3 regions of the Streptomyces sp. NPDC027185 genome follow, and region 3 is predicted to be linked to each of the others. Evidence: riboswitches for the same ligand, from Rfam matches in the RefSeq annotation. Region 3 holds a riboswitch; each other region holds the start of a gene.
What was found. A riboswitch is a leader RNA that binds a small molecule or an ion and turns the genes downstream of it on or off. The one in region 3 is predicted to bind cobalamin.
Positions count from the first base shown of each region.

Region 1: linked by a shared signal. The riboswitch ahead of cobN (cobaltochelatase subunit CobN) and the one ahead of ACZ4M8_RS00255 (cobalamin biosynthesis protein) in region 3 are both predicted to bind cobalamin.
Region 2: linked by a shared signal. The riboswitch ahead of ACZ4M8_RS07320 (ribonucleoside-diphosphate reductase subunit alpha) and the one ahead of ACZ4M8_RS00255 (cobalamin biosynthesis protein) in region 3 are both predicted to bind cobalamin.

Region 1 is NZ_JBVHRF010000010.1:31,445-38,460, reverse strand. It holds gene cobN (cobaltochelatase subunit CobN) at 1-3,282, opposite strand, end outside; cobalamin riboswitch at 3,320-3,442, opposite strand; gene cobG (precorrin-3B synthase) at 4,146-5,579, shown strand; gene ACZ4M8_RS27515 (precorrin-8X methylmutase) at 5,711-6,337, shown strand; gene ACZ4M8_RS27510 (precorrin-2 C(20)-methyltransferase) at 6,334-7,016, shown strand, end outside.
Region 2 is NZ_JBVHRF010000002.1:481,043-488,058, reverse strand. It holds gene ACZ4M8_RS07325 (ribonucleotide-diphosphate reductase subunit beta) at 1-874, opposite strand, end outside; gene ACZ4M8_RS07320 (ribonucleoside-diphosphate reductase subunit alpha) at 875-3,301, opposite strand; cobalamin riboswitch at 3,460-3,617, opposite strand; gene ACZ4M8_RS07315 (Uma2 family endonuclease) at 3,746-4,333, shown strand; gene mctP (monocarboxylate uptake permease MctP) at 4,413-6,077, opposite strand; gene ACZ4M8_RS07305 (DUF3311 domain-containing protein) at 6,074-6,334, opposite strand; gene ACZ4M8_RS07300 (GntR family transcriptional regulator) at 6,500-7,016, opposite strand, start outside.
Region 3 is NZ_JBVHRF010000001.1:45,478-52,493, forward strand. It holds gene ACZ4M8_RS00235 (alpha/beta hydrolase) at 1-388, opposite strand, end outside; gene ACZ4M8_RS00240 (class II aldolase/adducin family protein) at 460-1,161, opposite strand; gene ACZ4M8_RS00245 (inorganic phosphate transporter) at 2,006-3,253, shown strand; gene ACZ4M8_RS00250 (hypothetical protein) at 3,279-3,512, shown strand; cobalamin riboswitch at 3,697-3,848, shown strand; gene ACZ4M8_RS00255 (cobalamin biosynthesis protein) at 3,970-4,968, shown strand; gene ACZ4M8_RS00260 (cobyric acid synthase) at 4,965-6,521, shown strand; gene ACZ4M8_RS00265 (putative cobaltochelatase) at 6,622-7,016, shown strand, end outside.

The DNA.
Region 1 (7,016 bases), on a different contig from region 3:
GACGCGGGAGGTCTCCTCGACGAGGGAGCGGGTGCGGACCGTCTCCGGGCGGGTGGAGTCGCCGATGTACGCCTCGGGGGCGGTGCCCTTCAGCGCCTTGACGGTGGCGACCATGCCGCCGTGGTACTGGAAGTAGTCGTCGGAGTCGGCGATGTCGTGTTCGCGGGTGTCGGTGTTCTTCGCGGCGACGGCGATGCGCTTGTACGCGGTCTCCATCTCGTCGCGGGCCGGGCGGCCCTCCAGACCGCGGCCGTACGCGTAGCCGCCCCAGACGGTGTAGACCTCGGCGAGGTCGGCGTCGGTGCGCCAGTCGCGGGAGTCGATGAGCTGGAGCAGGCCCGCGCCGTAGGTGCCGGGGCGGGAGCCGAAGATGCGGGTGGTGGCGCGGCGTTCGTCGCCGTGGGCGGCGAGGTCGGCCTGGGCGTGGGCGCGGATGAAGTTGTCGGCTGCGGGCTCGTCCAGTCCGGCGGCGAGCCGTACCGCGTCGTCGAGCACGCCGATGACGTGCGGGAACGCGTCGCGGAAGAAGCCGGAGATGCGGAGGGTGACGTCGATGCGGGGGCGGCCCAGCTCGGCCAGGGGGATCGGCTCCAGGCCGGTGACGCGGCGGGAGGCGTCGTCCCAGACGGGGCGGACGCCGAGCAGCGCGAGGGCCTCGGCGACGTCGTCGCCGGCGGTGCGCATGGCGCTGGTGCCCCAGAGGGAGAGGCCGACGGAGGTGGGCCACTCGCCGTTGTCGGTGCGGTAGCGCTCCAGGAGGGAGTCGGCGAGCGCCTGACCGGTCTCCCACGCGAGGCGGGAGGGGACGGCCTTGGGGTCGACGGAGTAGAAGTTGCGGCCGGTCGGCAGGACGTTGACGAGGCCGCGCAGCGGGGAGCCGGACGGGCCCGCCGGGACGAAACCGCCGCTGAGGGCGTGGACGGCGTGGTCGATCTCGGCGGTGGTGCCGGCCAGGCGGGGGACGACCTCGCGGGCGGCGAAGTCGAGGATCGCGGCGACCTGTTCCGGCTGTCCGGCGGCGACCGCGGCGACGGCGGAGGGCGCCCAGTCGGCGTCCTCCATCGCCTGGACCAGCTCCCGGGCGCGGTCCTCGGCCTCGTCGGCGGTGGTGCGGGTCGCGGCGGACTCGTCCAGGCCCAGCGCCTCGCGCAGACCGGGCAGCGCGGACGTACCGCCCCAGATCTGGCGGGCGCGGAGGATCGCGAGGACGAGGTTGACGCGTGCCTCGCCCGTCGGGGCGGCGCCCAGGACGTGCAGGCCGTCGCGGATCTGGGCGTCCTTGACCTCACAGAGCCAGCCGTCGACGTGGAGGAGGAAGTCGTCGAAGCCGTCGTCGTCGGGGCGGGCCTCCAGACCGAGGTCGTGGTCGAGCCGGGCCGCCTGGATGAGCGTCCAGATCTGCGCGCGGATGGCCGGGAGCTTCGCCGGGTCCATGGCGCTGATCTGCGCGTACTCGTCGAGGAGCTGTTCGAGCCGGGCGATGTCGCCGTACGACTCGGCGCGCGCCATCGGCGGGACGAGGTGGTCGACGAGGGTGGCGTGGACGCGGCGCTTGGCCTGGGTGCCCTCGCCGGGGTCGTTGACGAGGAACGGGTAGACGAGGGGGAGGTCGCCGAGGGCGGCGTCGGGGCCACAGGCGGCGGACAGGCCCGCGTTCTTGCCGGGCAGCCACTCCAGGTTGCCGTGCTTGCCGAGGTGGACCATGGCGTCGGCGCCGAAACCGCCGTCGTCGGCACAGGCGGCGATCCAGCGGTAGGCGGCCAGGTAGTGGTGGGACGGCGGCAGATCGGGGTCGTGGTAGATCGCGATCGGGTTCTCGCCGAAGCCGCGCGGCGGCTGGATGAGGATCAGCAGATTGCCGCGGCGCAGGGCGGCGAGGACGATGTCGCCCTCCGGGTCGCGGCCCGGCTCGTCCACGTGGCTGCGATCGAGGAACATCTCGCCGGGCGGCGGGCCCCAGTGCCGCTCGACGGCGTCGCGCAGCTCCTGCGGGAGGGTGGCGTACCAGCGCTTGTAGTCGGCGGCGGGGATGCGGACCGGGTTCTTGGCGAGCTGTTCCTCCGTCAGCCACTCCTGGTCGTGGCCGCCCGCCTCGATGAGGGCGTAGATCAGCTCGTCGCCGTCACCGGACTCCAGACCGGGTACGGCCTCGTCGCCGAAGTCGTAGCCCTCCTCGCGCAGGCGGCGCAGGAGGGCGACGGCGGAGGCGGGAGTGTCGAGGCCGACGGCGTTGCCGATGCGGGAGTGCTTGGTGGGGTACGCGGAGAGGACCAGCGCCAGCTTCTTGTCCTGGGCCGGGATGTGGCGCAGGCGGGCATGGCGGACGGCGATACCGGCGACACGGGCGGCGCGCTCGGGGTCGGCGGCGTACGTCGGCAGACCGTCCTCGTCGATCTCCTTGAAGGAGAACGGGACGGTGATCAGGCGGCCGTCGAACTCGGGGACGGCGATCTGGGTGGCGGCGTCCAGCGGGGAGAGACCCTCGTCGTTCTCCTCCCAGGCGGCGCGGTTCCCGGTCAGGCAGAGCGCCTGGAGGATCGGCACGTCGAGGGCGGCGAGCGCGCCCGCGTCCCAGGATTCGTCGTCGCCGCCGGCGGATGCCTCGGCGGGCTTGGTGCCGCCCGCCGCGAGGACGGTGGTGATGATCGCGTCGGCGGGGCGCAGCGCCTCGATCAGCTCCGGTTCGGGCGCGCGCAGCGAGGCGACGAAGAGCGGCAGCGGACGGCCGCCGGCCTCCTCGATCTTGGTGCAGAGCGCGTCGACGAAGCCGGTGTTGCCGCTCATGTGGTGGGCGCGGTAGTAGAGCACCGGGATGAGCGGGCCGTCGATGTCCGTACGGGCCGCGGGCCGGGCCAGCTCGCCCCAGGACGGCGCGGGCTGCGGCGGTTCGAAGCCGTGGCCGGTCAGCAGGACGGTGTCGGAGAGGAAGCGGGCGAGGCGGCCGAGGTTCTCCGGCCCGCCGTGCGCGAGGTAGGCGTGCGCCTCGGCGGCGATGCCGACGGGGACGGTGGACGCCTCCATCAGCTGGGCGTCCGGGGCCTGTTCGCCGGTGAGGACGACGACGGGGCGGTGCTGGTCCTCGGCGAGAAGGAGGTTCAGGCCCTCCTCCCAGGCGCGGATGCCGCCGAGGAGACGGACCACGACGAGGTCGGCGCCGTCGAGCAGCGCGGGCAGTTCGGCGAGGTCGAGCCGGGCCGGGTTGGCGAGCCGGAACGGCACGGGGCCGCCGGCGGCGCGGGCGCTGAGGAGATCGGTGTCGGAGGTCGACAGCAGCAGAAGCATGCGAGCGCAGAGCCTTCCTCGGGGTATCCGCGCCCCGGGTGGTTCGTTGGACGGCGGGAGTTCCTGACTCACCCGGCGGCTGCCGGGCTCACAGTGGCGGGACCGCGCCGGACTCTCACCGGGCTTCCTCCCCTGAGAGCCGCCCCCTGACGGGAAAGCCCTCGTCGCCGTCGCCGGCGTCGGCGGGCCGGCTGACCCACCGCAGTGAATGGTAAGGGCTGCCCCGCCGCCACGGGAGCGGGCCTTCGGCTCGATGTACGAGGTCAGGCGGGCACCTTGGGGGAACGCCGCGTGGGGACGCCCGGGGGGCGTGCCGGGCGGGGCGGCTGCCCGGGGCCCCTTACGGGATGCCCTACGGGCGGGGCAGGGCGGCCGTACGGGCGGAGGGCTCGCGGCCGTACGGGGTGCGGATGTTCCTCGCCCGTACGGGGCACGCGGCGGCCGTGGGGCGTGGGTTCGGGCTCCGGTGGGGCGCGGGCGGGGCCGTACGAGGTGCGGGGCGTGGGGCCTGTGGTGGCCTTGCGGGCCGCGGGCCGCGGGCCCTCGGGGCAGCTCGGCCTTGGCGGGGATCGGCCTTACGGGGTGCGTGTCCGGGCTGGAGCGCCGGGGTGCCTGCACGTGAGCGGATCCGGAGGCGTGGCGTGGTGCGCGCGGACCGTACGGGCCGGGGCCGTACCCGTAGGGGCGAGGGCGGTGGCCTGCCCGGATGGGGCCGGGTCCCGTACGGGATCGGGGCCCGGCCCCGTACAGGTATCCCGTTCAGGGCCCGGTCCGGCCCGTACGGGTCTCGGAGGGCCGGGCCGGTGGCCGGGGCGGGCCCGGGGCGCCGTCGGGGTCCGGGGGGCGTCGGTATGCTCGCGGCCATGCCGCCCTCCCCCTCGAACCGGCCCTCCGGGGTCCAGCCGCCGCTGCGTGAGCGCGGTGACGCCTGCCCGGGAGCGCTGCGACTGCACACGGCGGCGGACGGCGCGCTGGCCCGCGTACGGGTGCCCGCCGGAGAGTTGACGGTGCGTCAGGCGACGGCGTTGGCGGACGCGGCGGAGCGCCTCGGGGACGGCGCGCTCTCCCTCACCTCGCGCGGCAACGTGGAGCTGCGCGGCCTCGGCGACGGCTGCGGCGGCGATCTGGCCGCGCTGCTGGCCGACGCCGGTCTGCTGCCCTCCGTACGCCATGAACGCGTCCGCAACATCGTCGCCTCACCGCTCGCCGGACTCGACGGCCGCACCCCCGCCGACGTGCGGCGCTGGGCCCGTGAGCTGGACGGATTGCTCTGCGCGCAGGAGTGGACGGCGCGGCTTTCGGGCCGGTTCCTCTTCGTCCTGGACGACGGCCGGGGCGATGTGACGGGCCTCGGCGGAGATGTGACCTTGGTCGCAGAAGACGCGGCGGACGCCGAGGGCGTCGAGGGCGCGGCGGGCGCGGCCGGCCCGGGGCGCGCTCCCGGGGGCGCCCCCTCCGCCCTCCTCTTCCTCGGCGCCCCCGAGGGCTCCGGCGGCACCGATGGTGCCACGGCGGCGCTGCGGGTCGCGGGCGCCGACGCCGCCCGTGCCGCGCTGGCCGCCGCCCGGGTCTTCCTCGACGCCGCGGACGCGAGCGGCAGCGGGGCCTGGCGGTTCCGGGATCTGCCGGGGGGCGCGGCGCCGGACGCGCGCGCCGTCGGCGAGCGGCTGCGCGCCGCCGGGATCCCCGCCGTGCACGTACCGCCCGGCGCCGTACCGGACCGGCCGGAAGGCGGTGCGCCGCCACCCGGACTCGTCGAGGGGCCCGACGGACGCCGCACGCTGAGCGTCCTGGCGCCGCTGGGGCGGCTGACCGGCGCGCAGTGGCGCCTGCTGACCCGTATCGCCGCCGAGGGGGAGGACACGCTCCGGCTGACCCCGTGGCGCGGCGTCCTCGTCCCCGGGGTCGCCAGGACGGTGGCCGCCGCTCGGTTGCGGGAGTGCGCGGACGCGCGACTGGTCACCGCCCCGGACTCGCCCTGGTACCGGCTCGGCGCCTGTACCGGACGCCCCGGGTGCGCCAAGTCCCTCACCGACGTACGGGCCGACGCGAGCGCCGTGGCGGCGGCCCTGGGGCGGGCCACCGCGCTGCCGGTGCAGTGGTCCGGCTGCGCCCGCCGCTGCGGCCATCCGCACGGCGCCTGGATCGACGTCCTGGCGACCGGTGGCGGCTACGACGTCACCGTGGTCCGGCCGGGGGCGCCACCGGAGCCGCTCGCGGCGGACGCCACCGTGCGGCAGGTGGCGGGAGCCGTCGCGCCCGGGGTGCCCCCGGCGGCCCCGGGCACCGCACCGTGACCGCCACCGGGCCACGCCCCGGGCCCCGCGCCCGTTAGCGCGTACCCCGTCCCGACGCAGCACCCGGACCGGACACCCCGATCCGGCACCCGTTTCCCACCCCACCACCGACCCACCACACCGAGGGCACCGTGTTCGACTACGAGAAGGACGGGGCGGCGATCTACCGCCAGTCCTTTGCCACCATCCGCGCCGAGGCGGACCTCGCGGGGCTGCCCGCCGACGTCAGCCGGGTCGCGGTCCGCATGATCCACGCCTGCGGCATGGTCGACCTCGTCCGCGACCTCGCCTACTCACCCGGCGTGGTGGCGAGCGCGCGCGCCGCGCTGCGCGCCGGTGCGCCGATCCTGTGCGACGCGAACATGGTCGCCAGCGGCGTCACCCGTAAGCGGCTGCCCGCGGACAACGAGGTGGTGTGCACCCTCGCCGACCCGTCGGTGCCCGCGCTCGCCGCCGAACTGGGCACCACCCGCAGCGCCGCCGCGCTGGAGCTGTGGCGGGACAAGCTGGACGGCGCCGTCGTCGCCGTCGGCAACGCCCCGACCGCCCTCTTCCGCCTCCTGGAGATGATCGAGGAGGGCGCGCCGCGGCCCGCCGCCGTGCTCGGCATACCCGTCGGGTTCATCGGTGCCGCCGAGTCCAAGGAGGCGCTGGCCGCCCACCCGTCGGGCCTGGAGCACCTGGTGGTACGCGGGCGGCGCGGTGGCAGCGCCATGGCCGCGGCGGCCGTCAACGCCCTGGCGAGCGAGGAGGAATGAGCGTGCCCGAGCAGCAGTCGGCCGCCCGCACCCCGGGCCGCCTCTACGGTGTGGGGCTCGGCCCCGGAGACCCGTCCCTGATGACCGTGAGGGCCGTGCGGGTCATCGCCGAGGCCGATGTGGTGGCGTACCACAGTGCCCGCCACGGCCGGTCCATCGCGCGCGCCATCGCCGCCGAGCATCTGCGCGCCGACCACATCGAGGAGGCGCTGGTCTACCCGGTGACCACCGAGTCGACCGACCACCCCGGCGGCTACCGGGGCGCGCTCGACGACTTCTACGAGGAGGCCGCGGCCCGGCTCGCCGCGCACCTCGACGCGGGCCGCACCGTCGCCGTGATCTCCGAGGGCGACCCGCTCTTCTACGGCTCCTACCAGCACATGCACAAACGCCTCGCGCACCGCTACCCGACCGAGGTCATCCCCGGCGTGACCTCGATCAACGCGGCCGCCGCCCGGCTGGGCAGGCCGTTGGTGGAGGCCGACGAGGTGCTGACGGTGCTGCCCGGCACCCTTCCCGAGGAGGAGCTGACGGCCCGGCTGGCCGCCACCGACTCCGCCGTCGTCATGAAGCTGGGCCGCACCTTCCCCGCCGTCCGCCGCGCCATGGAACGCTCCGGCCGCCTCCCGGAGGCCCGCTACGTCGAACGCGCCACGATGACGGGCGAGCGGACCGGGGC
Region 2 (7,016 bases), on a different contig from region 3:
GGTACTCGCGCATCGACGCGGTGTTCATGCCCGGCAGACCCTCACCGCACAGGTCGTGCGCGAACTGCAGCTCCGCCTCGACGGCTTCCTTCAGCATCGCGGTGACCTGCTGCTCCAGCTCCGCGTCGAAGAGGTCGGGCTCCTCGGCGCGGACGGTGTCGACGACCGAGAACGCGAAGTCCATGTGCATCGTCTCGTCGCGGAACACCCAGTTGGTGCCGGTGGCCAGGCCGTGCAGCAGGCCGCGGGAGCGGAACCAGTACACGTAGGCGAACGCGCCGTAGAAGAACAGGCCCTCGATGCAGGCGGCGAAGCAGATGAGGTTGAGGAGGAAGCGGCGGCGGTCGGCCCGGGTCTCCAGGCGGTCGATGGACTCGACGGAGTCCATCCACTTGAAGCAGAACTCCGCCTTCTCCCGGATGGACGGGATGTTCTCGACGGCGGCGAACGCGGCGGCGCGGTCGTCCGGGTCGGGCAGGTAGGTGTCGAGCAGCGTCAGATAGAACTGGACGTGCACGGCCTCCTCGAAGAGCTGACGGCTCAGGTAGAGCCGCGCCTCGGGGGAGTTGATGTGCTTGTAGAGCGTCAGCACGAGGTTGTTGGCGACGATCGAGTCACCGGTGGCGAAGAACGCCACCAGCCGGCCGATCAGGTGCTGCTCGCCCGGGGAGAGCTTGGCGAGGTCGGCGACGTCGGAGTGGAGGTCGACCTCCTCGACGGTCCAGGTGTTCTTGATCGCGTCGCGGTAGCGGTCGTAGAAGTCCGGGTACCGCATGGGCCGCAGGGTCAGCTCGAAGCCCGGGTCGAGGAGGTTCTTCGTGCCGGTGGTGGCGGTGTGCGCCGCGGCGGCGTTCGTTTCGGGGACGGTGGACATTTACTGGCAGGCCTCGCAGGACTCGGGGTTTTCCAGGGAGCAGGCGACCGCTTCGGGGTCGGCCACCGGCAGCTGCGCGGGGACGGCCGCGCGGGCGGACTGCGCGATCCGGGTGGCCGGACGCGAGCGCAGGTAGTACGTGGTCTTGATGCCGCGCTTCCAGGCGTAGGCGTACATCGAGCTGAGCTTGCCGATGGTCGGCGACGCCATGAAGAGGTTCAGCGACTGGCTCTGGTCGAGGTACGGGGTACGGGCCGCGGCCATGTCGATCAGCGCGCGCTGCGGGATCTCCCAGGCGGTGCGGTACAGCGCCCGGATCTCCTCGGGGATCCACGCGACGTCCTGGACCGAGCCGTTGGCCTCGCGCAGCGCGTCCCGGGTGCGGGCGTCCCACAGCCCCAGCGCCTTCAGCTCCTCGATCAGATATGCGTTGACCTGGAGGAACTCACCGGAGAGGGTTTCGCGCTTGAAGAGGTTGGAGACCTGCGGCTCGATGCACTCGTAGACGCCCGCGATGGAGGCGATCGTCGCGGTCGGGGCGATGGCCAGCAGCAGGGAGTTGCGCATCCCGGTCGCGGCGACGCGGGTGCGCAGCGCGGCCCAGCGGTCGGCCCAGCGCGGCTCGGCGTCCGGGTAGTGGTCGGGGTGGAGCACCCCGCGGGCGGTGCGGGTGGCCGACCACGCCGGGTGCGGGCCGTGCCGCTCGGCGAGGTCCGCGGACGCCTCGTACGCGGTGAGCATGATCCGCTCGGAGATCCGGGTGGACAGCGCGCGGGCCTCGGGGGAGTCGAACGGCAGCCGCAGCCGGAAGAAGACGTCCTGGAGACCCATCAGGCCCAGGCCCACCGGGCGCCAGCGGGAGTTGGAGGCCGACGCCTGCTCGGTCGGGTAGAAGTTGATGTCCACGACGCGGTCGAGGAAGGTGACGGCGGTGCGGACGGTGGCGTCCAGCCGCTCCCAGTCCATCGCGTCCTCCCAGCCGGCGCTCACGTCGCCGAGGTGGGCGGCGAGGTTGACCGAGCCGAGGTTGCAGACCGCGGTCTCACCGTCGTCGGTGACCTCCAGGATCTCCGTGCAGAGGTTGGAGGAGTGGACGACCTTGCCGGGCTCGGCGGTCTGGTTGGCGGTGCGGTTGGCGTGGTCCTTGAAGGTCATCCAGCCGTTGCCGGTCTGCGCCAGCGTCCGCATCATCCGGGAGTACAGCACCCGCGCCGGGACCTGCTTGAGGGCGCGGCCCTCGGCCTCCGCCTTCCGGTACGCGGCGTCGAACGCGTCGCCCCACAGGTCGACCAGTTCCGGCGCGTCCGAGGGGGAGAAGAGCGACCAGTCGGCGTCCGCCTCGACGCGGCGCATGAACTCGTCGGGGATCCAGTGCGCGATGTTGAGGTTGTGGGTGCGCCGCGCCTCCTCGCCGGTGTTGTCGCGCAGCTCCAGGAACTCCTCGATGTCCGCGTGCCAGGTCTCCAGGTAGACGCAGGCGGCGCCCTTGCGCCGGCCGCCCTGGTTGACGGCGGCGACGGAGGCGTCCAGCGTCCGCAGGAACGGCACGATGCCGTTGGAGTGCCCGTTGGTGCCGCGGATCAGCGAACCGCGGGCCCGGATACGGGAGTACGACAGGCCGATCCCGCCGGCGTGCTTGGAGAGCCGGGCGACCTGGTGGTAGCGGTCGTAGATCGAGTCCAGCTCGTCCAGCGGCGAGTCCAGCAGGTAGCACGAGGACATCTGCGGGTGGCGGGTGCCGGAGTTGAAGAGCGTGGGGGAGGACGGCAGGTACGACAGTGAGCTGGTCAGGCGGTACAGCTCGGCGACGTCGGCCAGCGCCCGCGCCGAGTCGTCCTCGGCGAGCCCGCAGGCGACCCGGAGCAGGAAGTGCTGCGGGGTCTCGATGACCTGCCGGGTGGTGGGGTGGCGCAGCAGGTAGCGGGAGTGGACGGTGCGCAGCCCGAAGTAGCCGAACCGGTCGTCGGCGCCGTCGGCCAGCGCCCGGGTGACGAGCGCGTCCAGCTCGGCGGCGTGGGTGGCGACGAACGCGGCGGTGGCGTCGGCGATCAGGCCCTCGCGGTGGCCGGTGGCGACCGACGCGGAGAACGACGTGGCGCCCTCGCCCGCGGCCTCCTCGGCGATGGCGAGGGTCAGCAGCCGCGCGGCGAGCTTGGAGTACTGCGGCTCGTCGCCGATCAGCCCGGCGGCCGCGTCGATCGCCAGCTCGCGCAGTCCGGCCGCGTCGGAGCCGGGGTGGCGGCCGCGGAGCGCGGCGGCGGCGACCTTGCCGGGGTCGGTGGCGGTCAGGTCGGCGGTCAGCTCGGTCAGGGTGCGCAGCAGGGCGGTGCCGGGCGGGTCCTGGCCGGGTACGCCGGCGGGGAACGTGGCCGTCTCAAGCGCTGCGGCCTCGGCGTCGGTCGCGGACTGCGGTGGCGCGGTGGTCACGTGGTGCTCTCCCTCACTCGGCGGGGGCCGGAGGGAGGCGCGACGGGCGCACGGCGGGCGGCGGCGCCCGGCAGCGCACAGGCGCGGGCGCACGGGAGCCCGCGCGGCGTCCACCGGCCCATCCCTCGGGGCCCGGACATCTCGACGTCCGGCCAGGCGGCGCGGACGTACCATCGGCAGGTCTTCGGACTCACGGGCACATCCCGGGCCGGCCGGGCGATATCAAGGGATATCCATGTGCTCGTACACCGTTGCGGGACAGTTCCGGACTCACACCGGATTCCCCTGCGACGACAGCGAGGATGAGCATACATGTGGTGGTGGCCTCTTGGGTGCACCCCCATATCTAGTGCGGTGCGGTGAGCGGGCGGTGGCTGTCGGTGGTCTCGGATATCGTCGGTACCGCAGTCCCCGCAGGGCTTGGCGACGCACGAGGAGGCTCCCGTGACCGCGCTCATCGACCGGCCGCACGCCACGCTCACCGACTACTTCGAGGAAGCCGCCCGGATAATCGACAGGGCGGAAGAAGGTGTACGGCTGGAACTCATCGACGGGAAGATCAGGAGCAAGGCCGTGCCGGACGGGGACCACGGGCGGATCATCCAGTGGCTGACACGCATCTGCATGCAGCACCGGCCGGAGCTGTGGCTCAACCCTGACCAGGGCCTGAAGGTGGAGACGTACCGCAGTGGCCGAGCGCGCCCGGACGGTTCCCTCGCGGCCAGCGAGGCGTTCGTGGGGCAGGGCGAGTGGGCCGATCCGGACTCCGTGCTGATGGTCGTCGAGGTCACCTCCCACGACTCCGACACCGACCGCCGCGACCGGGTGGAGAAGCCCCGGGCCTATGCGGAGTCCGGCATCCCCCTCTGCCTGCTGATCGACCGGGAATCCTGCGAGGTGACCCTCTTCAGCGAGCCGGACGGCTCCCGCTACGAGGACGTCCACACCGTCCCGTTCGGCAAGGCGCTCCACCTGCCGGACCCGGTGAACATCACGCTGGAGACCGAGCCGCTCAAGGACTGGGTGAGCTGACGCCGCCGTCCGCAGCAACGACAGCAGGCCGCCGCTTCCCGTGCGGAAGCGGCGGCCTGTGCGGAGCGGGTGCGGGGTGTCAGCGCCCCGCCGGCGCCTCCGCCGCGGCGGCCGGCCGGTCCGCGGCGGCGCTCTCGTCGCCGACGTCCGCGGTGTAGTCGCCGGGGCTGGTCTCGTCGGCGCCGTCGGGGGCCTTGAAGGCGCGGAGGGCGAAGGTCAGGGCGACCGTCACCGCGATGTTGAGAACGAACGCGGTCAGGCCGATGTAGCCGATCTGGCCGATGCCGGGGATCTCCGCGCTGGAGCCGCCGAAGTGGGCCTGGGTCGGGCTCGCCACGCCGTAGGCGGCGAGCGTGCCGTAGATCATGCCGGCCGCCCAGCCGGCCAGCAGCGCCCAGCGGTGGAACCAGCGGGTGAACAGGCCGCCGACCAGCGCCGGCATGGTCTGGAGGATCCAGATGCCGCCCAGCAGCTGGAAGTTGATGGCCACGGTCTTGTCCATGCCGAGTACGAAGACCAGCGCGCCGACCTTCACCAGCAGCGACACCAGCTTGGCGACCTTGTGCTCCTGCTCGGGCGTGGCGCCGGGCTTGAGGAAGTCCTTGTAGACGTTGCGGGTGAAGAGGTTGGCCGCGGCGATGGACATGATCGCGGCGGGCACCAGCGCGCCGATGCCGATCGCGGCGAACGCCACGCCCGAGAACCAGCTGGGGAACATGTCCTCGAAGAGCTGCGGGATGGCGAGTTGGGCGTTGCCGTGGGTGTCCGTGCCCGCCTTGATCGCCATGAAGCCGAGCAGCGCGAGGAAGCCGAGCATCAGCGAGTACAGCGGCAGGATGGTGGTGTTGCGGCGGATCACGTTGCGGTTGCGGGAGGAGAGCGTCGCGGTGATCGAGTGCGGATACATGAACAGCGCGAGCGCCGAGCCGAGAGCCAACGTGGCGTACGCCCACTGGTTATGGGGGCCGCTGGCCAGCTCACCGCGGGGCTTGCCGGTCGGTCCCGGCTCGGCGAACGCCTTGCCCGCCGCGTGGAAGACCGCGTCGAACCCGCCGAGCTTGATCGGGATGTAGATGATCGCGACGCCGATGACCAGGTAGATCAGCCCGTCCTTGACGAACGCGATCAGCGCCGGCGCGCGCAGCCCCGAGGAGTAGGTGTACGCGGCGAGCACCGCGAACGCGATCAGCAGCGGCAGGTCCTTGACGAACCAGTTGGTGTTCTCGCCGCCGCCGACGCCCATCACGTCCAGCACCGCCTGGATACCGACGAGTTGCAGCGCGATGTACGGCATCGTCGCCAGGATGCCGGTCAGCGCGACGGCCAGCGACAGGCCCTTCGAACCGAAGCGTCCGCGCACGAAGTCGGAGGTGGTGACGTAGCCGTGCTTGTGCGAGACCGACCACAGGCGGGGCAGGAAGGTGAAGATCAGCGGGTACACGAGGATCGTGTACGGCACCGCGAAGAAGCCGGACGCGCCCGCCGCGTAGATCGCCGCGGGGACGGCCACGAAGGTGTACGCGGTGTAGAGATCGCCGCCGAGCAGGAACCACGTCACCCAGGTGCCGAAGCTGCGGCCGCCAAGACCCCATTCGTCGAGGTTGGCGGACTGCTCGGCCTTGCGCCAGCGGGCGGCGAGAAAGCCCATGACGGTGACGGCGACGAAGAAGAGGACGAAGACGGTGAGGGCGACGCCGTTGACGCCGCCCGAGCCGGACGCGGCGAGCGCGGAGGAGGCGATCACTTGGCCGCACCGCCCTTACGCGCGCGGTTCTCCCGCTGGATCAGCTTGTACGCGGTCATCGTCAGCGCCGTGGAGATCAGCACCCACAGCATCTGGTACCAGTAGAAGAACGGGATGCCGATGAGTGTCGGCTCGATCCGCGCGTACGAGCCGACCCAGAGCATCGCCACGAACGGAGCGATCAGGCACAGACCGGCCACCACACGCGTCGGTGTGACGACCGGTCCGGAGGTGGATATTCCGTCGTGCTCCGTCATGGCGGCTCCGTCCCTGGCGATCTCCTGCGATGGGCTGGAAATCTATGGCAGGTTCGCGTCAGCCGTCACTAGGTGTCCGCATATCGGTACGGCAACGGCGGCTGCCGGAGGGCCACTCGGGCACCTCCCGCCGACCGCCGCCGCCCCGCGCGGACCGCCGCCGCGTCACTCCACCGGACGGCTCAGCCGGGCCACGAACTTGTAGCGGTCGCCGCGGTAGACGGACCGCACCCACTCCACCGGCCGCCCCTGCGCGTCACGCGAATGGCGGGAGAGCATCAGCATCGGCAGCCCGACATCGGCGCCGAGCAGTCCCGCCTCGCGCGGGGTGGCCAGCGAGGTCTCGATGGTCTCCTCCGCCTCGGCGAGCCGCACGTTATAGACCTCGGCCAGCGCGGTGTAGAGCGAGGTGTACTTGACGAGGTTACGGCGCAGCGCCGGGAACCGCTTGGCGGACAGATGGGTGATCTCGATGGCCATCGGCTCACCGCTGGCCAGCCGCAGCCGCTCGATGCGCAGCACCCGGCCGCCGGCGGCGATGTCCAGCAGTCCGGCGAGCCGGTCATCGGCGGTGACGTAGCCGATGTCCAGCAGCTGGGAGGTGGGCTCCAGCCCCTGGGCGCGCATGTCCTCGGTGTAGGAGGTCAGTTGCAGCGCCTGGGAGACCTTCGGCTTGGCGACG
Region 3 (7,016 bases):
CGAGGGCGTCGCGGGGGTTCCCGGCGTACACCTGCGGGGTGAGCCGCACCCGGGTGCCGGGCGGGAGCGCGCCGTGGGTGATCCGTTCCAGGCGGCGGACGACGGTGTCGGCGGGGTGCGGGGTGTGGTGCACCACGCCGCCGACGATCGCGTGGCAGCCGGGGCCGGAGAGGCCGTACGTGCCGGGGCGCAACGACGCCAGGCTGCGGGTCAGGGTGACCGTGCCGTCGCCGGTGGCGTGGACGGTCAGGCGCGAGTCCCCCGGGAACGGCACCTGGGGGGAGGGCCGGAGGGCGACGCCCCCGGCGTACCGGCCGGCCGCCACCGCGGCCGCACCGGCGCCGATCACGGTGGTGGCGGCCACAGCCGCCGCAGGAGCCAGGCGCACCTCTTCAGTGTGGAGCCGGGTGCCGGGGGCGGCCAGCGGACGGGGCGTACGGGTGAGCCGGGCCCCGCGGGCTACGGCGTGTCCTGGGGATGGCGGCCGTATCCGCGCAGGCGGGTGGCGGTCTCGGTGAGGTCGGCGGCGGTCAGGAGGGACGGGGTGCGGCCGGGTACGGACGAGGCGAGGAGCCAGACCCGGCACATCCACTCCAGTTGCGCGGTGCGGTCAAGGGCCTGGTCGAGGGTGGCGCCGAGGGCGAGGGTGCCGTGGTGGGCGAGGAGACAGGCGGAGCGGTCGCGCAGCGCCGCGAGGGCGTGGGCGGCCAGTTCGTCGCTGCCGTACGGGGCGTAGGGGGCGACGCGGACGGGGCCGCCGAGGGCGGCGGTCATGTAGTGGACGGGCGGGAGTTCGCCGGTGAGGACGGAGACGGCGGTGGCGTGCGGGGCGTGGGTGTGGACGAGGGCCGTGGCGCCGGTGGCCCGGTAGACGGCGAGATGCATGGGCAGTTCGCTGGTCGGCGGAAGGCTGCCCGCGCACTGCCGGCCGTCGAGGCCGACGGCGGTGAGGTCGCCGGGCCCGAGGCGGTCGTAGGGGACGCCGCTGGGTGTGACGAGGACGGTGTCGCCGACGCGGGCCGAGACGTTGCCGGAGGTGCCGACGACGAGCCCGTCGGCGACGGTGCGGCGGGCGGTGGCGACGACCTCCTCCCAGGCGGCCGCGAGGGCGTCGGCCCCCGGCCGGTCCGGCTGCGGGGCGGGGACGCTGGGACGGGTCACGGGTTCCTCCGGTGCGTGGGCGACGGGTCGCCGTCACCGTACGGGCGGGGCGGCCCTTCCGGGTGCGGCGTGAGGAGGGACGCCGGTGGGCCGTCGCGTACGGGCCGGGTGGCCGTTCGGCGGTCCGCTCCCGCGGTGGCCCGGCGCGCGGGGGCGGGACGCGGCTGCTCCGGGGCCCGAGGGGCGCGGGTCCGTTGCAGGGCGGTCGAGGACGGTGGCGTTCCGGGAGCCCGTTCCTGCGGGGCGTCGCCGATGGCCCGGCGGCAGACGGGCCGGGCGGTCGCCGCAGGGGTCCGCCCGCGCGGCAGCCCGTCGCGTGAAGGGGCGGTACGGCTGCTCCTCCGCTCGCAGGGCGGCGCGGGCCCGGGGCGGCCGGGCGGCGGTGTGCGCGGGGAGGCCGGTTCACGCGGGGTGCCGGTGGGGTCCGGGACGGGCGTACGGAGGCTCGGGGGGCCGGGCGGCGTGCGCCGTGCTCGAACAGCGGGGTGTTCTCGGGGGCGAGGGTTCCGGCCAGGTGTGCGGGGTGGGCGGGGCCGTGTGATCGCGTCAGGTCCGGGCGGGTGCGGGTGTGCGGGGCGGACCGGGGCGCGGGGCGTCCACCAGCGGGGTGACGGATTGCGACGGGGTCGTTCGGATGCTGTTCACGGGCGGCGGAACAAGCCATATTCGGGCCTAGCCGCAGCTCATTCGAGCCACATACAGATGGGGTGCAAGTGACGTGTGAGATACCTCCTCCCGAACACTGCGGCGGCGTCATTGCCGGGCCCGGCCACGTTCATCTCCCGTTCACCCACCCTTCGTACGTTTCCGGCGTCACTGACCATCGAACTGATTGCCTGGGTGAATGGAACACATCACGCTTCTCATCGGGATCGTGATCGTCACGGCCTTGGTGTTCGACTTTACGAACGGCTTCCACGACACGGCCAACGCCATGGCCACCACCATCTCCACCGGCGCGCTGCAGCCCAAGATCGCGGTGGCGATGTCGGCGGTCCTCAACCTCGTCGGCGCGTTCCTGTCCGTGGAGGTCGCCAAGACCATCTCCGGCGGGATCATCGACGAAAGCGCCGGTATCAGACCTGAAGTGATCTTCGCCGGTCTGGTCGGCGCGATCGTCTGGAACCTCCTCACCTGGCTCGCCGGCCTCCCCTCCAGCTCCTCCCACGCCCTGTTCGGCGGTCTGATCGGCGCCACGCTGGTGTCCGTGGGCACCGGCGGTGTGCACGGCGGCGCCGTGGTGATGAAGGTCCTGATCCCGGCCGTGGCCGCCCCGGTGGTCGCCGGTATCGCGTCGATGGCCGCGACCCGGCTGACGTACCGGCTGGCCCGGGGCCGCGACGAGCAGGAGACGGCCAAGGGCTACCGCGCCGGGCAGATCGCCTCGGCGGCGCTGGTCTCGCTGGCGCACGGCACCAACGACGCGCAGAAGACGATGGGTGTCATCACCCTCGCGCTGATCACCGGCGGTGTGGTCGCCCCGCACTCCGACCCGCCGCTGTGGGTCATCGCCTCGGCCGGTCTGGCCATCGCCCTGGGCACGTACCTGGGCGGCTGGCGGATCATCCGCACCATGGGCAAGGGCATCACCGACATCCAGCCGCCGCAGGGCTTCGCCGCCCAGACCGGCGCCGCGGCCACCATCCTGGCCTCCTCGCACCTCGGCTTCGCGCTCTCCACCACCCAGGTCTGCTCGGGTTCGGTGATGGGCTCGGGTCTGGGCCGCAAGGGCGGTGTGGTCCGCTGGTCGACGGCGGTCCGGATGGTCGTCGCCTGGTGCCTGACGCTGCCGGCCGCGGGCCTGGTGTCCGCCGGCGCCGCGCTCCTGGCCGACCAGGGTGACTGGGGCGTCACGGCCGTCGCGATCCTCGCGCTCGGTATCTGCGGCGCCATCTGGGCCGCGTCCCGCCGCAAGCCCATCGACCACAACAACGTCAACGAGACCGAGTTCACGGAGTCGCCCGGTGTGGTCACCGCGGCCCTCCAGACGGTCACCCCTCCCCCGGCCGGGTCGCTGAACCCCGTCGAGGGCGAGGAGTCCGCCCCCGCCGCGAGCGCTCCGCGCGCCAAGACCGCGACAGCCGCCGGCTGACCGCCCGAACCTGAGGAACCGCAGCATGAGCATCGACTGGGCAGCTCTCGGCCAGGTCTTCGGCGTCACCCTGGTGGTGACGGTCGGGATCGTGGGCCTGTTCACGGTCGGCATCGTCGGCACGGCCCGTACCCGGACCGGGGGCGCGCCCGCCACGGCGGGTGCCCCGGGCGCCGGCGCGCGGATCGGCGGCCTCGCCGCGTACGCGGTCTGCGCGGCCGCGGTGGCGTACGGCATCTATCTGATCGTCGCCGCCTGACCCGTCCGGCACGGCGTATCCGGCGCCCGGTCACCGCAGCGCAAGCGGTGGCCGGGCGCTGTGCGTCGCGGGGGTTCTGTGGCCTCTGCCACACGGCCCGCGATACCACGGCGTCGCAGGTCACGGGTGAGTTGACGGGGTTGGCGGGGCGTGGTGGACTTCCCACGCCAATCGGCGACAGCAGAGGAAGTCCGGTGTGAATCCGGCGCGGTCCCGCCACTGTCACCGGGGAGCGCACCTCCGACGAAAGGTCACGGTCCGCCCCGTGCACGCCCGACGGGCGCACGAGGGGGCTGGAAGGCCGGGGGACGCGCCGATCCGGGAAGCCAGGAGACTCCTGCCGCCGTCACGTCGAACCAGGGCGCGGACCCTGAGTGAGGACATACCGCCATGCCCGGCCGCCCTGCCAGAACCTTCCCGCCGCAGCCCCGCCGAGGCGTGACGGCGGTCTGATCCGATGCGCGGCGAACACGCCGGCTACGCGTGCGGTGCGGTCCTGGGCTTCCTCGGTGATCTGCTCGCCGGCGACCCGCGGCGCGGCCATCCGGTCGCCGCTTTCGGGCGCGGTGCGGCGGCCGTCGAGGCCCGGCTCTGGCGCGACCACCGCGGCTCCGGCACCGTCCACGCCCTGCTCTGCGCGGGCGGCGCGACCGCCGGTGCCGCGCTGCTGACCCGCGCGGTGCGCGGCGCCGCACCCGCCTCCTCCCCCGTACGGACCGCCGCCGCCACCGCGCTGACCGCCGCCACCGTCTGGTCGGTGCTGGGCGGTACCTCGCTGGGCCGGGAGGCGCGGGCCGTCGGTGACGCGCTGGCCGCCGGGGACCTCGACCGGGCGCGGCGGCGGCTGCCGCATCTGTGCGGCCGGGACCCGCAGGCGCTGGACGAGGCGGAGATGGCGCGGGCGGTCGTCGAGTCGGTCGCGGAGAACACCTCGGACGCGGTGGTGGGCGCGCTGGTGTGGGGCGCCGTCGGCGGCGTCCCGGGGCTGGTGGCGTTCCGCGCGGTGAACACCCTCGACGCGATGGTGGGTCACAGGTCGCCGCGCTACCGCCGGTTCGGCTGGGCGTCGGCGCGGCTGGACGATGTCGCCGGGTGGCCCGGCTCCCGGCTGACCGCCGCGCTCACCGTGCTCGCCGCCCCGGACCGGCGCGGCGCGCTGCGGGCCTGGCGGCGTGACGGCGGCGCGCATCCGAGCCCCAACGCGGGCCCGGTGGAGGCGTCGTTCGCGGGCGCGCTGGGCGTACGGCTCGGCGGGACGCTGGCGTACGGCGGACGGGTCGAGCACCGGCCACGGCTGAACGACGGGGGACGTGCGGTGGCGACAGGGGACATCGCGCGGGCGGTGCGGCTCTCGCGGCGGGTGAGCGTGGGGGCGTTGACGGTGACGGTGGCCGGGCGGCTGCTGGCGGGCGCGGTGCGTCCGGCCCTCGCCCGGCGGAAGGGCAGGGTGCGGTGACGGGCGGCGGACTGCTGATCGCGGGGACCACCTCCGACGCGGGCAAGAGCGTGGTGACCGCGGGGATCTGCCGCTGGCTGGTGCGGCAGGGCGTGGACGTGGCGCCGTTCAAGGCGCAGAACATGTCGCTGAACTCGTTCGTGACGCGGGACGGCGCGGAGATCGGCCGGGCGCAGGCGATGCAGGCGGCGGCCGCCCGGGTGGAGCCGTCGGCGCTGATGAACCCGGTGCTGCTCAAGCCCGGCGGGGACCGCAGCAGCCAGGTGGTGCTGCTGGGCAGACCGGTCGGCGAGATGAGCGCGCGCGGGTACTTCGGACGCCCCGGGAGCGGGGCCCGCCCGGCCGGCCGTGAGGAGCTGCTCGGCACCGTCACCGACTGTCTGGCCGAACTGCGGCGCGCCCATGACGTGGTGATCTGTGAGGGCGCGGGCTCCCCGGCGGAGATCAATCTGCGGCGCACCGACATCGTCAACATGGGGATCGCGCGGGCCGGGCGGCTGCCGGTGGTGGTGGTCGGCGACATCGACCGCGGCGGGGTGTTCGCGTCGTTCTTCGGGACGACGGCGCTGCTGGCGGAGGAGGACCAGGCGCTGATCGCCGGGTATCTCGTCAACAAGTTCCGCGGCGATGTGACGCTGCTGGAGCCGGGTCTGGAGATGCTGCGGGAGCTGACGGGGCGTCCGTCGCTCGGTGTGCTGCCGTTCGCGCACGGGCTGGGCATCGACGAGGAGGACGGGCTGCGGGTGTCGCTGCGCGGCGCGGTCCGCGAGTCCGTGGTGGCGCCGCCGCACGGCGCGGACGTGCTGCGGGTGGCGGTGGCGGCGGTGCCGCTGATGTCGAACTTCACGGACGTGGACGCGCTGGCCGCCGAACCGGGCGTGGTGGTGCGGTTCGTGGACCGCGCCGAGGAGCTGGCCGACGCGGATCTGGTGGTGCTGCCGGGCACCCGCGGCACGGTGCGGGCGCTGGCCTGGCTGCGGGAGCGGGGGCTGGCCGACGCGGTCGCCCGGCGCGCCGCGGAGGGCCGTCCGGTGCTGGGCATCTGCGGTGGCTACCAGATGCTCGGCGAGGTGATCGACGACGAGGTGGAGTCCCGCGCGGGCACCGTGCCGGGTCTGGGGCTGCTGCCGCTGCGGGTGCGGTTCGCCGTGGAGAAGACGCTGGCCAGGCCGGTCGGTCGGGCGCTGGGCGCGGCCGCCGAGGGGTACGAGATCCATCACGGGGTGGCCGAGGTGGGCGGCGGGGAGCCGTTCTTCACCGACGGCGCCGGGCGGCCGCTGGACGGCTGCCGGTCGGGGGCGGTGTGGGGGACGCACTGGCACGGGTCGCTGGAGAGCGACGCGTTCCGGCGGGCGTTCCTCGCGCGGGTGGCGGCGGACGCGGGGCGGGCGTTCGTCCCGGCGCCGGACACCAGCTTCGGCGCGCTGCGGGAGGAGCAGTTGGACCGGCTCGGCGATCTGATCGAGGAGCACGCCGACACCGGTGCGCTGCTGCGGCTGATCGAGAAGGGCGTCCCGTCGGGGCTGCCGTTCGTCCCGCCGGGGGCGCCGTGAAGGGCCACGGAGCAGGAGGACGTCACGCACGGGTGCCCGAGGGCACGGACCGGGCGGCCGGTGACGGCCGCACCACCTCGCATGAAGGAGTGATCGCCACATGAGCGCCCGCTATCCGTTCACCGCCGTCGTCGGAATGGACGACCTGCGGCTGGCGCTGCTGCTGAACGCCGTCAGCCCGGCGGTGGGCGGCGTCCTCGTCCGCGGCGAGAAGGGCACCGCCAAGAGCACCGCCGTCCGGGCGCTGGCCGAGCTGCTGCCCGAGGTGGCGGTGGTCGACGGCTGCCGCTTCGCTTGCGATCCGGCCGCGCCGGACCCCGGCTGCCCGGACGGGCCGCACGGTGCGGACGAGGCGGCGCACCGGCCCGCCCGGATGGTGGAGCTGCCGGTGGGCGCCTCCGAGGACCGGCTGGTCGGCGCGTTGGACATCGAGCGGGCGCTGGCCGAGGGCGTGAAGTCCTTCGAGCCCGGACTGCTCGCCCGCGCGCACCGCGG